One region of the Paenibacillus wuxiensis genome, then DNA from elsewhere that is predicted to be linked to it. Evidence: riboswitches for the same ligand, from Rfam matches in the RefSeq annotation. Region 1 holds a riboswitch; the other holds the start of a gene.
The links. A riboswitch is a leader RNA that binds a small molecule or an ion and turns the genes downstream of it on or off. The one in region 1 is predicted to bind thiamine pyrophosphate.
Positions count from the first base shown of each region.

Region 1 (7,604 bases):
GGAACGTGGCCTCCGTAATGATGAACGACCCCCACTGCCATAGAATGGCACTTGAAGCGGGATCGGCAGAACGCGGGAAGACGAGAGCCGTCCACACGTAGCCGATGCCCATAATGAGGAAGGGGCAGAAGCTAAGCAGCCATTTACGCCATGATATGTTCCCTAATAGGAATGTAAATAGAACGATGTAGACAAGTGCTGCAAGCGGTGTAACCGGATCGAACGTCAACGACAGCATAATAACCGCTATAATGATCGCAAGCCCCTTAATGCTTGGATTCCAATCACGGAGTATCAGGATGATCTCCTCCTTCGATACCTGTCGTCTGTGCAAGTAAGCGAAATGTCACCGCGAAGTTCATCGGCATACGCAGATGACACTTCTCCACGAGCTCAGGGTGCTCCTTCCACAGCTTGGAAGGGCTGCCGTCAAACTGTATGCAACCTTCATCTAGCACAATAATTCGGTCGGCATAGTTCTGAACCCACTCCATATCATGCGTGATCATCAGGACAGTTGCGCCTGCTTGGGTTCGTGCTTGCAGGGTGTCCATCAGCTGCTTGGATGTATAAGAATCTTGTCCATATGTCGGCTCATCGCATAACAATAGCTGTTGGCTGTCGGTAAGAACGGAAGCGACACTAAGTCTTCGCTTCTGTCCTTGGCTGATGGAGAAGGGATTGGCATTGGCAACCTTGTTCAAGCGGAAGCGTGTCAAGGCTTCTCCGACATGCTGCTGTACTTCTTCTTCGCTCAGAAGCTGCAAGCGCATCCCGAATGCAAGTTCATCGAACACGGTATCAGTAATGAACTGATGCTCTGGATTCTGGAATACATATCCGATGAAGGCTCTCAGCTCCCGCTCTGCATATCGATGAAGAGGCATGCCATTCAGAATGATTTGACCTTCATCCGGCTGTGTCAATCCAGATAAGAGGGAGGCGAGGGTAGATTTCCCAGCTCCGTTTGGACCAACAAGTGCTACCCATTCCCCTGAATGCAGAGTAAGGGACACGTGATCGAGGATTACTCTCCCTTTACGCCGATAGACAAGGTTGTTCGCTTGCAAGACTTCCTCAGGCTTTCGTGGGGAACCGTTCGATTGAGCTGATGTTAGGATGCGCATCACATCCTGCTGTGCTAATTTAGGGAGCGACAGCAGCAGGTTCAGCAGATCCTCGTCGGTTAGTGCGGGTTCTGCGGACTCGAGACGCTGATGAACGGACTGCTCATCATAATTGCTGAAATCGAAAATGTTACTACTATCGTCATCGTTGCTGCTATCGCTACTGTTGCTGCGATTAAACCACTCACGGATGAATTGCTGCAGTTCCAGCGCTTGCGGAAGCCAGATACCGCGTGACTTGGCTTCAGCTGCATGATGCTTGAAGTAGGAGACAGGAAGACCGTCAAAGACGAGGGCTCCATCCTCATCCATCACGAGCAGGCGATCCGTCATGCCGATCCAATCGTCCAATTGATGCTCAATGATGAGCAGAGCCATCCCTTCCCTGCGTGCCAGTTCTGAAATGAGTACAGCAAATTGATGTCTTGTATACGGATCGAGATTCGAGGTGGGCTCATCCAATACAAGCATGTGCACGCGATGGGCTAAAGCGCAGGCGAGGGCCAGCTTCTGCTTCATGCCTCCCGACAGCTCGTGGACATACGCATGACGCCATGCGAGCAATCCTACTTTTTCTAAGACCTCTTGAATCATGGATTCCATCTCAGTTCGAGGGCAATCCCGATTTTCTAGGCAAAAGGCTATTTCTTCTTCTACACGCAGCATACAGAACTGACTTTCGAAATCTTGAAATACAATTCCGATATGCTGGGCCGCTGCACCGGAATCGTACTGTTCAATTGGCTTGCCATACAAATGGACACTGCCATCGACGAGACTATCTATTGCATGTGGATACAGCCCGGCAAGGCAAAAGGCTAGCGAGCTCTTGCCGCATCCGCTTGGGCCTAACAGCAGCACGGTTTCTCCCTCATGCAGGGTGACATTGATGTTGGATAAGACGGGCTCGCCTTCGGTCTCGAAGGCGAGTGTCAGATCAGTGGCTTCCAGTGCAATAAGAGCTCCATGCTCGGCGTCACGTTGTAAGGTCGATTGTGCTGGGTGCTTGGAATTGAGAAGCGCTGGGCTTGCCATGTTACCGCTGCCCCTTTGCAATTGGGAAACTTCTAAGAACTCCTGTATTGGTCAAGGCGTCCGCAATCCATTTGCCAAGCAGACCTGAAATGAGTGCACCGCTTATACAGCGAACGATGAACATCGCGAGGATGAGACCAACAGAGTAGGCCGCATAACCGCTGCGGAAATACCCCCACGCGAAGCTGAATACAGCGGAGCCCACCCCAGCCAGCATGAGCACTTTGGTTGAATAATTCCGATATCTTGTAGCGGCAAATACGGCTTCGGCGCCTAAACCTTGAATAAGGGCGGATACAATCAAAATAGGCCCTACAGCGTTGCCGATTAATACCTCAACCAGTCCAGCGACTGTCTCTGAAATGACGGCAGCCCCCGGTTTGCGGATAATATAGGTGGCGATGATCGATACGATAAACCAAATGCCGAAGATGACTTCATATCCCATCGGCCCCATAAAGCCAACAAGCACATTGCCTATTTGCAAGAAGAGCAGATAAATGACGGCAAACACGACAGATAATGAACTGAGAACGACGATATCTTGTAATTTCCATTGGCTGTTTCGCGAATTCATGAACATTCCTCTTTTCTTAAAACGATGATCGGATGAGTCCGTTGGGTTTGTAGCTTGCATTTTGGAAATTCTTTATCTTCAGCTGCTACCTTGTGGAAGGGCTGTTTGCTGACATCGTAGTTGTCATCACCACATGGGACTTGTCTGATTTTCTCGCCCGATTAAACGCGTTCTCAAGTGTAGCAAATACTCGCTGTGCATCTCCTTCTAAGCGGCTTGCATAATGAGCGCTCTCATCGAAAGTGCCTTCTTCCTTAGCAAGGCCAATGATTTCATAGATCGTATCCATGTAATCTGCCGTTCCAAGCGGGTAGAGCGCAAAATGAGCAGCGACCTTAAGAGGAATCGCTTGTTCCGCATTCATTCGAATTTCGTCCGTATTCATGAAGGCATCTCCTTGTGTGTCACCTGGACAGCCAACAGAGAAGGTAGCATTCAGCGCAACATGCTCTCCACTTGCCGCGCTATGTAAAAAGATTGACTGAACGACATCGAATACATGTTCACTGCGCCCACGAACCCAGGTGCTGACATCATCGGTATGGCACCATACCTTGGACATGTCTGTGTCTCGCAACGCTCCCAAAATAAGTTCAACGAAGCGATTGCTCATCGGATAGATGGAAAATCGACAACCAACGATGCGGCTCGTACCGCAAGATAACTGACTCATAACTTATATCCTCCCTGACGAATCAATATGTGGCCAGCAGACAACAAAAAAACTGCACCGTGAGTCGGTGCAGTTACGCTTGAGGATACAAGGGTATAACATGGCTTCATGCAATGACGAACATGACGAAGCCGCAGCTTATATCAATCAGTCGACTACACTTCCCCACGCTAGTATTATCTAGTTCGGGTTATAAGGGTTAACAGCGTTGCCGCTGTCTCTCAGCTTGTTACAGCACCCCTAGTGTTCGAATTCACTATGCAGTTGTTCCATTGTTCATATGCTTGACAGCTTTCATTATACACGGGATGATCCGTTTGTAAAGGGTGTAACACCAAAAGGAATACTTCAAACTGGAGCTTATTATTGCAATGGGCTAGATCCGGGCATGCAAACGATCCGTGGTATCGAAGCCTGAAGGTGATGCCCGACATCGTGAAGGGACTCTAGTCCTCCGTAATTGTCAACGTGATTTGAAACAAGGTATGGTAACACTGATCCTGCATTAATTCAATCGTGCCATCATGGAGCGTTATGATTTTTTTGCAAATGGCGAGACCTAAGCCTGTACTGTCTTTAATCGGGCCATCGCCGCGGACGAATTCTTCGAAAATATGGTCCTTGATCGGCTCCTGAACGCCAATTCCGTCGTCTCCGATCCACAGTATAACGTTTCCTTCTTGTCGCGCACATGACACATAGAGCACCGTTCCCGCTGGATTATATCGCAGTGCATTGCTGATTAAGTTGGTGATGACGCGACTCATATGAATCTTGTCCATCTTGACATAGAGCGGTTCTTCCGGGATATGTGCTTCAAGCTCAAATCCCTTCTCTTCTATTTCCGGATAAAATTCGACCACGAGCTGTTGGAACCATTTCGTAACGTTCACTTTCTCTTTGCTCAATTCCGTATGCTTGTCATCCAGCTTCGCCAGTTCAAATAAGTCTTTAATCAAATTGGCCATATAAGCTGACTTATCGTAAATGTATTGAATATATTTGCGGGTATCCTTGTCTTCCAATGCCTGATTGTCCAACAGGAGCTGCGAATAACCGTAAATCGAAGTAATCGGCGTCTTCAAATCATGCGATAGATGCAGCAGCATGTTTCGCTTATTGTTCTCGGCAGCTTCCTTCTCGGCAGAAGTACGCTGCAGACGTTCAGCCATGCCGTTAAACGCATCTTGTATTTCCGCGAATTCCTGTTCGGCTGAGTAATGAAGCCGCTTCGTGTAATTGAAGTGCTCCATCTCTTTGATGCCTTCCAAGATTTGCCGCAGCGGCTTTTTCACTTGTCTAACCGAATAGCGGGCGTAAAAGTAAAGCAGGATAAACAATAAAATAGCTAATAATGCAGCAAAGATTGTTGTCGCGGTTGATAATTTCAACAAGCGCTCAGGAATTTTCCACAGCAATACATAAGATTCGCCGTTCGGCCCTTTTGCTTGATAAGCATGATAGGAGATTGCATCATCGTTGCGCTCTACATCCATTTTGGCATACATTTGGCCGTCTTCGTAATGCTTGATGTTGTCCTCTTTGTTTCCTTTGACAAAAATGATTTCGCCTGACTCATTCACGATTTCGAACCAGCCGCCATACTTGTCCAGCAAATGCCCACTGATGTTATGGAAAGGGTACCGATAAATATCCGTTCCATTAATTTGAGCAACGACCAGTTCATCGATATAACGCCTCATAAATAGGTTCGTGCTTAGGAGAGATACAATGATCGCTGCTATCATCAGGACGCAGATCACTGCATAATTTCGAAAAAATACCCGTTTTAAGGGACGTCGACCGGAGAGGTTATTTGCTTTTTTCAAAACGGTAGCCTAACCCCCTAATCGTAATGAGATGAACAGGCTTTCTCGGATTATCCTCAATTTTCTCGCGGATTTTGCTTATGTACACCATAATTAAATTTTCGTCTCCGGTGTATTCCTCGCCCCATACTTGCTCGTAAATATGGGCTTTGGTTAATACTCTGCCAGCCTCTCTCATAAGGAGCTCCACAATCTTGAACTCGTATGATGTCAATTCTTTTTGGATGCCGGACTTGAACAGTTGGCAGCTCCTTATATTCAGCCTCACATCTCCGATTTCGATAAATTCCTGCTCATGGTTATCCACCTTGGCAAAGGAGTCGATTCGTCTGAACAGCGCCTGAACGCGGCTGACGACTTCAAGTGGGTTGAAGGGCTTGCCCACGTAATCGTCCGCCCCGAGCTGCAAGCCGTAGATTTTGTCCATATCGTCTGATTTGGCAGAAATAAAGAGAAACGGAATTTGCGAATTCTGTCGCGTTTTTTTGAGTAATTCCAAGCCATCCATTTGTGGCATCATAATATCGGCTATGACCAAATCGATGGGGTTCTCCTGCAAGATGGTCATCGCTTCGGCACCGTTCCCGGCTGTAATCGCAGCATAGCCGTGATTGGTCAAATAGATGGTCAGCAGTTCCCGGATTTCGGCTTCATCATCAATGATAAGTATGGTTTTCATTTGTTGTTTCACCTCCATGTATGCAACAATAACTCCCGATTCACTTGCGACTAAGCGCAGATGGATCGGGAGTTTTACGAATTGTGCGAATTAGAATAAATTATCGGCGAACTTAGACAACATAGCTGCAGCTTCTTGCTTCAGCATTGGCTGCTTGGATCGGTAGTCGAACGCCCCGTCTTTTCCTTGGACAACTTCAGGCCCATATAATTGCTTGGCGATGATGAACTGAACACCATCCAGCGCCCAGGAATCGGTGTGATCCTGGAGGAAAACTTTTTTCGGCGTTGCTCTTAAATGTTCGACTGCCATACGCCATATAATAGTTGCTGCTTCCTGGCGGGTCAACAATTCCTGCGGATGAAATTTGCCGTTCTCTGGCTTCTGAATGACGCCAAACTCATACGCGGCTTGTATTTCTTTAGCAAACGCACTGTCGGATATATCTATGAAAGCAGGTTTGTTCTTGGATGGAGATACCCCGGCCCATCGAATAAACCAACCGATAAATTGTTCCCGGGTAATTGCTTGTGCAGGCTGAAAGCGGTTGTCTCCGCTTCTGTCATCAATGACTTTCAATTGGTGCAAGTGATAGATATACGGAGCATACGGATGGTCGTCACTAACATCCTGATAATGCTGCGGCGCTGATAATTTTTCGGTCCAACTATCTGATTTCAGGTCGTAATAAAATGCCTTTACCTCGCCGCTGTCATTTAACTTGAATGCAGCTTTTACGCCTTGTTCATCTTGGAAAAGCAGGGGCTCGATTTCACGGAGCACATGCTCTCCTAGCGGATCTTTCACGATAAGCTTGCCATCCTTGGCATGAACGCGAGAGGTCCACATCCGATTCCGCAAGTCACTGTACATGCCTTCAAATTTGTCCAATGATTGTGTCGCTTGCTCATAAGGAGCCTGTGCGCCATCTTTCTTGGGATAATAATGATCCATAAATGCTGCCAACAATTCCTTACGGAATTCAACATCTTTATTTACAGTGACGAAAAAGCCGACCTTTTCATCAGGAATCAACCACATATTGCTGTGATACCCGGCCATATCCCCGGCTTTCTCAATCATATAACGTCCGTTGTATAGCTGCTGATTGGCGTATTCGAAGCCGTATGCCATGTTCGGCAGCTTCTCATGTATGGCAAGCTGAGGCTTATGCATTTCTGCTGCTGATTCTTTCTTAAGAATCGTTGCATCTCCCAGCTTGCCGCCGTTAAGATGGGCGAGCATAAAGTTGGCCATATCAGCGCCAGTAGAGAGCATGCCACCGCCTGGAAGCTCTGTCGGAACCGTTGCGTAGGTGGGAATTGCTTCTCCCATCACGGTATATGGAACGGCCAGGTGCTTCGTGATGTCCGAGGTTAAGCGGAAATCGCTGTTTGTCATACCTAGCGGTTTAAAAATATGCTCCTGCACGTATGCGCCAAATGGCTGTTTGCTCACTTGCTCTACGATGTAACCTTGAATCGTAAAGCCTAGATTGTCATAGCGATAGTACTCGCCAGGCTTGCGGATCACCGTAGGCGTATTGTCCGATACATATTGCTTGATAGATACTTCTCGAGTTAAATCGTCCGTAGATAATTCGGAGCCGTCCCCGAATTCGAATCCGGTCGAATTCGTCATTAAATGCTTCGTGGTTAGGGGAGTGCCAGCCTTATTTGGGATA
Region 1 covers NZ_JBEFZI010000011.1:137,868-145,471, reverse strand. Annotated here, with positions in the region: gene ABN764_RS24120 (energy-coupling factor transporter transmembrane component T family protein) at 1-298, opposite strand, end outside; gene ABN764_RS24115 (ABC transporter ATP-binding protein) at 285-2,162, opposite strand; gene ABN764_RS24110 (ECF transporter S component) at 2,164-2,739, opposite strand; gene ABN764_RS24105 (YkoF family thiamine/hydroxymethylpyrimidine-binding protein) at 2,825-3,412, opposite strand; TPP riboswitch at 3,558-3,664, opposite strand; gene ABN764_RS24100 (HAMP domain-containing sensor histidine kinase) at 3,859-5,241, opposite strand; gene ABN764_RS24095 (response regulator transcription factor) at 5,225-5,920, opposite strand; gene ABN764_RS24090 (serine hydrolase domain-containing protein) at 6,011-7,604, opposite strand, start outside.

Region 2 (7,604 bases), on a different contig from region 1:
CAGCATTCCGACTACCCAAGCAACAATGAGCAGGGAGGCTTCTTAAATGAGCTACGTACAGATGAATCAAGTAATCAAGACGTTCCATAAACAAAAGGTGCTGAACAGCATTGATCTTCATATACAAAAAGGCGAACTGGTGACACTCCTCGGCCCAAGCGGCTGCGGCAAAAGCACATTGCTTCGCATCCTGTCTGGACTGACTCCGCTCGACGGCGGAACGATTCACATTGATGGTAAAGATGTGACAGGGATCGAACCGAAGGATCGGGAGATCGGCATGGTGTTCCAGTCCTATGCGCTGTTCCCCAATATGACGGTAACCGACAATATTGCCTTCGGCTTGACGATGAAGAAGATGCCGCGTGATGAGATTCGCCAGGCAGTTGGCGAAATGATTGAGCTCACCGGGCTTCAAGGCAAGGAGAAGTCTTTCCCCCGTGAGCTCTCTGGTGGGCAGCAGCAGCGTGTCGCACTTGCCCGCTCGCTTGTTACGAAACCAAAGGTATTGCTGCTGGACGAACCGCTTAGTGCGCTTGACGCGCAAATTCGTAAAAACCTGCAGCAGCAGCTGCGTTCCATTCAACGTGAATTGAACATGACAACAGTACTAGTTACGCATGACCAAGAAGAAGCGATGTCCGTCAGTGATCACATATACATCATGAATGCAGGCAATATCGCGCAGCATGGCTCACCGCAGGAGATTTATACGCAGCCAAGCAGCGAGTTCGTCGCAAGATTCATTGGCAGCTATAACGTATGGAACGCCGAAGCCTTAGGGCAAATCGTACCAGACTACACGCTTGCAGACAGCAAGCTGTATGCCATTCGGCCAGAGACGTTCTGCGAGCAGCCGCTCGTTGGCGGCATGGCCGTAACAGGAACGGTACGCAATGTGACCATGCTTGGCAACATTACGCGTATGGAACTAACGGTTCAGGGTCAGCATGTCGTCGTCGATCAGATTCATCGCAATTCCGATTGGGTGAGCGTCGGCTCTACCACGACGGTATACCTCCATCCGAAGGACGTGATTCCGCTTCATGATGCTACTGCCTGAAGAACGTAGACAGCATATTTTAGAACAGCTGAATCGACATGGCAAAATTCAAGTTGCTTCCCTCGCCAGCGTATTAACGGTTACGCCCGAAACCATTCGCAGGGATCTCGACGAGTTGGAAGCGAAGCAGATGCTTAAGCGCGTGTACGGAGGCGCAGTTGCGTATTCGCATGTGAAGATTGAACCTCATTTTGATAAAAAACGAAGCAGCGAGCAGTCGGCAAAGAAAGCAATCGGGGAAGCTGCTGCCGCGCTCATTCAAGATGGAGATACAATCGTGGTCGATGTAGGCACGACGACTGTTGAGCTTGTTCGCGCCATACGCGGTGTCGTCGGCGTTACGATCGTGACGAATTCTATTCCTGCTGCCGAACTGCTCATGGAACGGCTGGAAGCCAAACGATTTGACGGCAAAGTCATTGTACTCGGGGGAGTTACGCATCCAGAGCAGAAATCGATTGCAGGCGCCCTAACCTGTGAACTGCTTACACGCTTCCACTTCGATAAGGCATTCATCTCCTGCGCAGGAATGACACCAGCGGGAATCAGTGATTACGACATGGAGGAATCGATCTGCTCCACCTTAATGATTGAGCAATCCGAGCAGGCATATGTGCTTGGAGATTGTACCAAGCTCGGGGAGACACAGCTGTGCCGCATCTGTGACATGAGCAAGGTCACCGCCATCATATGCGATGCACCAATGCCGGATAAATGGAAGCGCAGCGGATTGCAAGTAGGTTGGATTACGACGGCTTGCGAGCCATAAGAACATAGCGAAGTTATATTTCGAAGTAACACATCACTTCATACATCACGAATGAGCCACTATGACATAGGATGGGATGCGATCATTATGCTGTATTATGTAGACTACCATATGCATTTGGAGGAAGGCCCTTATTCGTTCCGCTGGCTTGATCGTACGAATCAAGCATTCGATCACTTCCATCCAATTACTGAACCACTCCATTCCCGTGCATGGCTCGAAGCGAGTTATGCGCGTATGCATACAAGACTGCAGCGAGGAGCTTATGACGAATCATGGCTCGATCTCTATTTGCAAGAAACGCTGCGCAAAGGACTGCGGGAGGTCGGAATCGTAGATCATCTCTATCGGTTTCGAGAGACGCTCCCCTACTTCGAACGTCACCTCGATATCGGAGACTCCCCGCTTGGTCACCTTCAGCATACATGGCTGCATCAAGTATGCACCGAGCGGATGGAGGATTTCGTAGCTGCCATTCAGGCTGCGAAGTCGAGATGGGCCGCACAGGGTGTCGAGCTCCGTCTCGGATTAGAGGCGGATTATTTTGCAGGTGGAGAGAAGGAGTTGGAATCTTTCATTGCGATGGCGGATTGGGACTATGTGATCGGGTCGATTCACTATGTGGATGGATGGGGTTTCGATAATCCCGAGACTCAGTTCCGCTTCGATCAGATTGATCTGCGTGAACTGTACGGACGCTTTTTCGATGATGTCGAACGAATGATTAACAGCGGTCTGTTCGATATTGCCGCCCATTTGGACAATTTGAAAGTATTTCATTATCGCCCATCTGAAGAGCTGCTTCTCCCATACTACGAGCGAATCGCACAGGCATTGCAACGGACAAATACAGCTACAGAGGTAAATGCAGGACTGTTCTATCGCTACCCGGTCAAGGAGATGTGTCCAAGTTCCTCCTTTATCGATGTTCTGCTTCGACATGACGTCCCCTTTACCCTGTCATCGGATTCACACTTTCCAGACGACGTCGGCAAATACGTGGCGGACAATGCCCTTATGCTTCAGCAGCGCGGTCTAGCCGAAATTGCCACATTCCATCAACGTAAACGCATCATGCGACCGCTCGCAACTTCGATTTCTTAATAAAGAAAACCTAAAGCGAGCAACCCTCTCTCCTGTCCCCAAATACACAATCCCCGGCGCAACGACTGCACCGGGGATTTCATGTTTATTATTTTATTTTCTTTCGAACCGGCTCGAATAACTGCAGCCAATAAGCGTTGCTGCTTCCTTCCGGGCTGTCATTTCGTATATGCTCCTCCAAGCAGAATCTTGCCTCTGAATCAGGCTCGTAGTCAGGATGCTTGTTCAATTTCTCCATCAATAATTCCCACGATCCCGTAATATCATCTGTACTCTCCATCATGGCATATACCCCGCCGAAGAACCTAACCTCCGTAAAATGGCTCGGTATGTCGATATTCTCTGGAATGGAGGCATATGCACCATAACCGTAAACGTTCGATTCAACATCAGGGAGTGGTTCTTCATTTTTTCCAAATAGCCGTGCCGTACCTTGCAGCTCAGCTTGCACGAGCCAGTCCGCTAATGATTCGATCGCTTCTTCTTCTGGAGATGCGCTTACGACAACATGGCTGACCATTCTCATTGATGGAAGGGTTACGAATTTGATTGATGCTGGAGAATAACTCCACTGATTACTCATCGGCATTGTCACCTCATGCTTCATATTTAAATGTAGGGACGGTACATGACTTAATTGCAACAGCAATTGAGCCGTAATCGGTTCATTGAGGTACTTGTACGACTGCTCCAACCATTTCTTCAATGTTATTTCCTTCGATATACACTCATTTTTGTGCTCAATCATCTCGTGTGCATACTGAGTCATTACCTGATGTGCGGTTCGGAACGTCATATCCGCCAGCACCACTTTAATCTCTTTAATCCCAATATCGAACCCTCTTAACCAGGCTGTAATACGGATTGCAAGCACGGTCTGTTCATCATATATCCTCCAGCCAGAACTGTCGCGCTGACTTGCGAATAGCCCTTGCGACTCCCAATGGCGCAGGGTACGGCTCGTCACACCGATTTCCTGCGATAATTTATCGATTCCTATCATGTTGCTCATCACTATCATCAACCTCTGTCACTTGACGTATCATAAGGCGCCTTATGAGGTTATTGTATCAGTTGTCGCAGCGTCAATTGCAATACGAAACTTCGCTCCAAGCACTAACAAATTATCGTTTTGACCGAATGGTTCAGAAAACAAACGTTTTACAATTATCTCCATCAATGCTAAAGTAGTTCGTAAGATGAATATGACGTGAAATCCACTAGGGGAGCCGCATAGGCGGCTGAGACAAGAATTCTTGGACCCTTTGAACCTGATCCGGGTAATACCGGCGGAGGGAAGTGGAGCCGGCCGGTTCATGGTCTTTATGTATGGACATGATGAAGCCGCTCCATTTCGGGGCGGCTTTTTTTGGCTGCCGCGAAGTGCTCCTTGACCAGATTTCAGCATGCATTCATCCCCTATCCAATCATGCGGAGGTGCTGTTCATGCTTACATTTACGGAGGAACTGAGACACGAAGCGGAGCCGATATACGATGCCATTATGGAGCATCCGTTCGTTCGGGGAATTGCTAAGGGTACTGTCAAGAAAGAACAGTTGATTCACTACGTAAAGCAGGATTTTGAATATTTGAATGCCTTTATTCGGATTTATGGCATTGCGATTTCCAAATGCGACAACCGAGAGACAATGGCTCTTTTCAACGAGCAAATCTCATTCGTACTGAATAGCGAGACACACCCCCATCATAATTTTTGTAATGTGGCAGGCGTGACGTTCGAAGAACTGCAAGGCTACCCGCTCGCCCCTTCTGCGAGCCATTATGTGTCTCATATGCTTACCGTGGCCCACGAAGGAACCCTGGAAGATATTATTGCGGCTTTGCTGCCGTGCCCATGGACATATACGGAGATCGGACAACGTTTGCTAAAGGAAGTAAATCCAGATGAGGCCCATCCGTTCTATGAGTGGATTCATTTCTATGGAGACCTCGGCGGCGGAGTTACGGACAAAATGCGCCGAATGCTGGATGAATGGGCAGAATCGCTGTCGCAAGCACGCAAGCAGCAGCTGAAGAAGCATTTTCTGACTAGCTGCCAGTTGGAATATCTATTCTGGGACATGGCTTATCAAGTAGAAGACTGGCCGGTAGGCTTGACGGAGAAGACAGAGGTGAGACAAGGATGAATGATATGCCTCTCTTCCCTCAACGTATTAAGGAACGGCGCCCCCTCATCCACAATTTGACGAATATCGTCGTCGCCAACTTTACCGCTAACGGTCTGCTAGCCATTGGAGCCTCCCCTGTGATGGCTTCAGCCAAGGAAGAGGTAGCGGACATGGCCAAGGCAGCAGATGCGCTCGTATTGAACCTTGGCACGCTCGATACTGACATGATAGAAGCTATGCTAATCGCAGGACGGTCGGCGAATGTACATGGCATTCCCGTTATTCTCGATCCAGTAGGCGCAGGCGCAACGCCGTATCGGACGAAGGTATCTGTGAAGATGCTTAAGGAATTGCGCGTCTCGATCGTGCGCGGCAACGCCGCTGAAATTGCCCAGCTTATGGGGGAAGCAGGCGAGATCAAGGGCGTGGATTGCGTGGAGTCTGAAAGCTCCCTCCGCTCCCCTGAAGCGTTGTTCGATCTTGCTGCGCGGGCAGCCGATCGATTCGGCACCATCGTTGCCATTTCGGGCAAAGAGGATGTCATTACAGACGGCACAACCGGCTACGTTATTGCGGGCGGTCATCCGATATTAACGAGCATAACGGGAAGCGGGTGCCTGCTGACATCGGTCATCGGCGCATTTGCCGCAATAGAGTCTGATTTATTGCTGGCGGGAGCCGCAGCGATGTCTTATTATGGGTGCGCAGCCGCCCATGCCTATCGAACAGCGGGTCATCGTGGACCCGGCAGCTTCCAGACCGCATTTCTTGATGCCTTGGCTGAGATCGACCAATTCGATACAGCAGTATCTACGATCACCCCCCATCAAGCCACCGCTAGAAGGAAGGTATGGCTATGACGGTCGCACGAGCATTGACGATTGCTGGTTCTGATAGCGGTGGCGGCGCCGGCATTCAAGCCGACATCAAGACATTCCAAGAGCTTAACGTATTCGGCATGTCAGCGATCACGGCCGTGACCGTACAGAACACGTTGGGCGTTCATGGCGTTTACCCGCTTGCTCCAGAAGCCGTCTCCGAACAGATGAATGTCGTCGTAGAAGATATTGGGGTCGATGCTGTAAAAACAGGTATGCTGTTCAGCGCAGGCATTATTGAGACAGTAGCGAATCGCATTGAAGCATTCGGTTTGAACAACGTTGTCGTCGACCCGGTCATGATAGCCAAGGGAGGCGCAGAGCTGCTGCAGCAAGATGCCATAGAGGCCATGAAGAATCGCCTACTGCCGCTTGCGCTGATTGTCACGCCGAACATCCCAGAGGCAGAAGCGCTTGCGGGTATGAAGATTGTATCCCTGCAAGATCGGCGCGATGCCGCGATGAGAATTGCCGAATACGGCGCCAAAATGGTCGTCGTCAAGGGCGGCCACGCAATGACGACCGAGCTTGCTGTTGACCTGTTCTATGACGGAGCCCGCTTCACACTGCTGGAAGACCGCAGAATCACAACGAAGCATACTCACGGCACGGGCTGCACCTACTCGGCAGCAATTGCGGCAGAACTCGCGAAGGGTGCTGCTCCCCGCGACGCAGTTCGTACAGCGCGGCATTATATTCAAGCAGCTATTGAGGAGTCGCTCGGGCTCGGCGGCGGCAACGGCCCAACCAACCATTGGGCATATCGGCAGCGGCAGATGCAAGAGGTGGTCAGATGATAAGTATAGATAGTCGCATTGAAGAAGCCCGCATGCGTTCCTATTTGCAGCTGTACCTCGTGCTCGGCAGCGGCAATTGCGAGGGTGACCCTGCAGCGGTTGTCGAGGAGGCCATTCGCGGAGGAGTAACAATAGTACAGTTTCGAGAAAAGGGCGCAAACGCGCTGAAGACTGCAGCTAAGAAAGAACTTGCAATGCGCATTCAGTCGGTGTGCAGAAGACACGACATCCCCTTCCTCGTGAACGATGATGTAGAGCTGGCGCTTGCCTTGAATGCGGACGGGGTTCATGTTGGCCAGAACGACGAGCCTGCGGCGCAAGTCAGGGATCGCATTGGCAATAAAATACTCGGCGTGTCCGTTCACTCGGCAGCTGAGGCTCTGCTGGCTGAGGAACAAGGAGCCGATTATCTCGGCGTTGGGCCGATATATTCGACTGCTTCCAAAGAGGATGCTCTAGAGCCGCAAGGCACTGCAATCATTCAACGGCTAACAGAGATAACATCACTGCCGATCGTAGGCATTGGCGGCATTACGGCAGAGCGTGCGCCACATGTAATTCGAGCTGGTGCAGACGGGATCGCTGTTATCTCTGCCATTACCCATGCGGAGAATGTATGTCATGCCGCGAGAGGACTTGCTTCCGGAACTGTTCTCTCGGCAGCAGGATCGAGTCACCCAAGCGTTGCTTGCCCTTCTGTCATACCATAGATACCATCTTTGTCGTTCAATTGTCGAACATCATGGAGGAATCCGCCTGAAAAGGCGGATTCTTTTTGTGTGCCGCTAATAAGATATAAAAGTACGCCGTTTCAAGAAAATGAAAAGGAGGAATTAGCATGTGTACAAATATATCGATACCGC
Region 2 covers NZ_JBEFZI010000004.1:234,385-241,988, reverse strand. Annotated here, with positions in the region: gene ABN764_RS10115 (ABC transporter permease) at 1-46, shown strand, start outside; gene ABN764_RS10110 (ABC transporter ATP-binding protein) at 47-1,063, shown strand; gene ABN764_RS10105 (DeoR/GlpR family DNA-binding transcription regulator) at 1,047-1,832, shown strand; gene ABN764_RS10100 (histidinol phosphate phosphatase domain-containing protein) at 1,920-2,936, shown strand; gene ABN764_RS10095 (MerR family transcriptional regulator) at 3,025-3,948, opposite strand; TPP riboswitch at 4,149-4,251, shown strand; gene tenA (thiaminase II) at 4,383-5,084, shown strand; gene thiM (hydroxyethylthiazole kinase) at 5,081-5,926, shown strand; gene thiD (bifunctional hydroxymethylpyrimidine kinase/phosphomethylpyrimidine kinase) at 5,917-6,741, shown strand; gene thiE (thiamine phosphate synthase) at 6,738-7,451, shown strand; gene ABN764_RS10070 (linear amide C-N hydrolase) at 7,580-7,604, shown strand, end outside.
Region 2: another riboswitch for thiamine pyrophosphate. It lies ahead of tenA (thiaminase II); the one in region 1 lies ahead of ABN764_RS24105 (YkoF family thiamine/hydroxymethylpyrimidine-binding protein).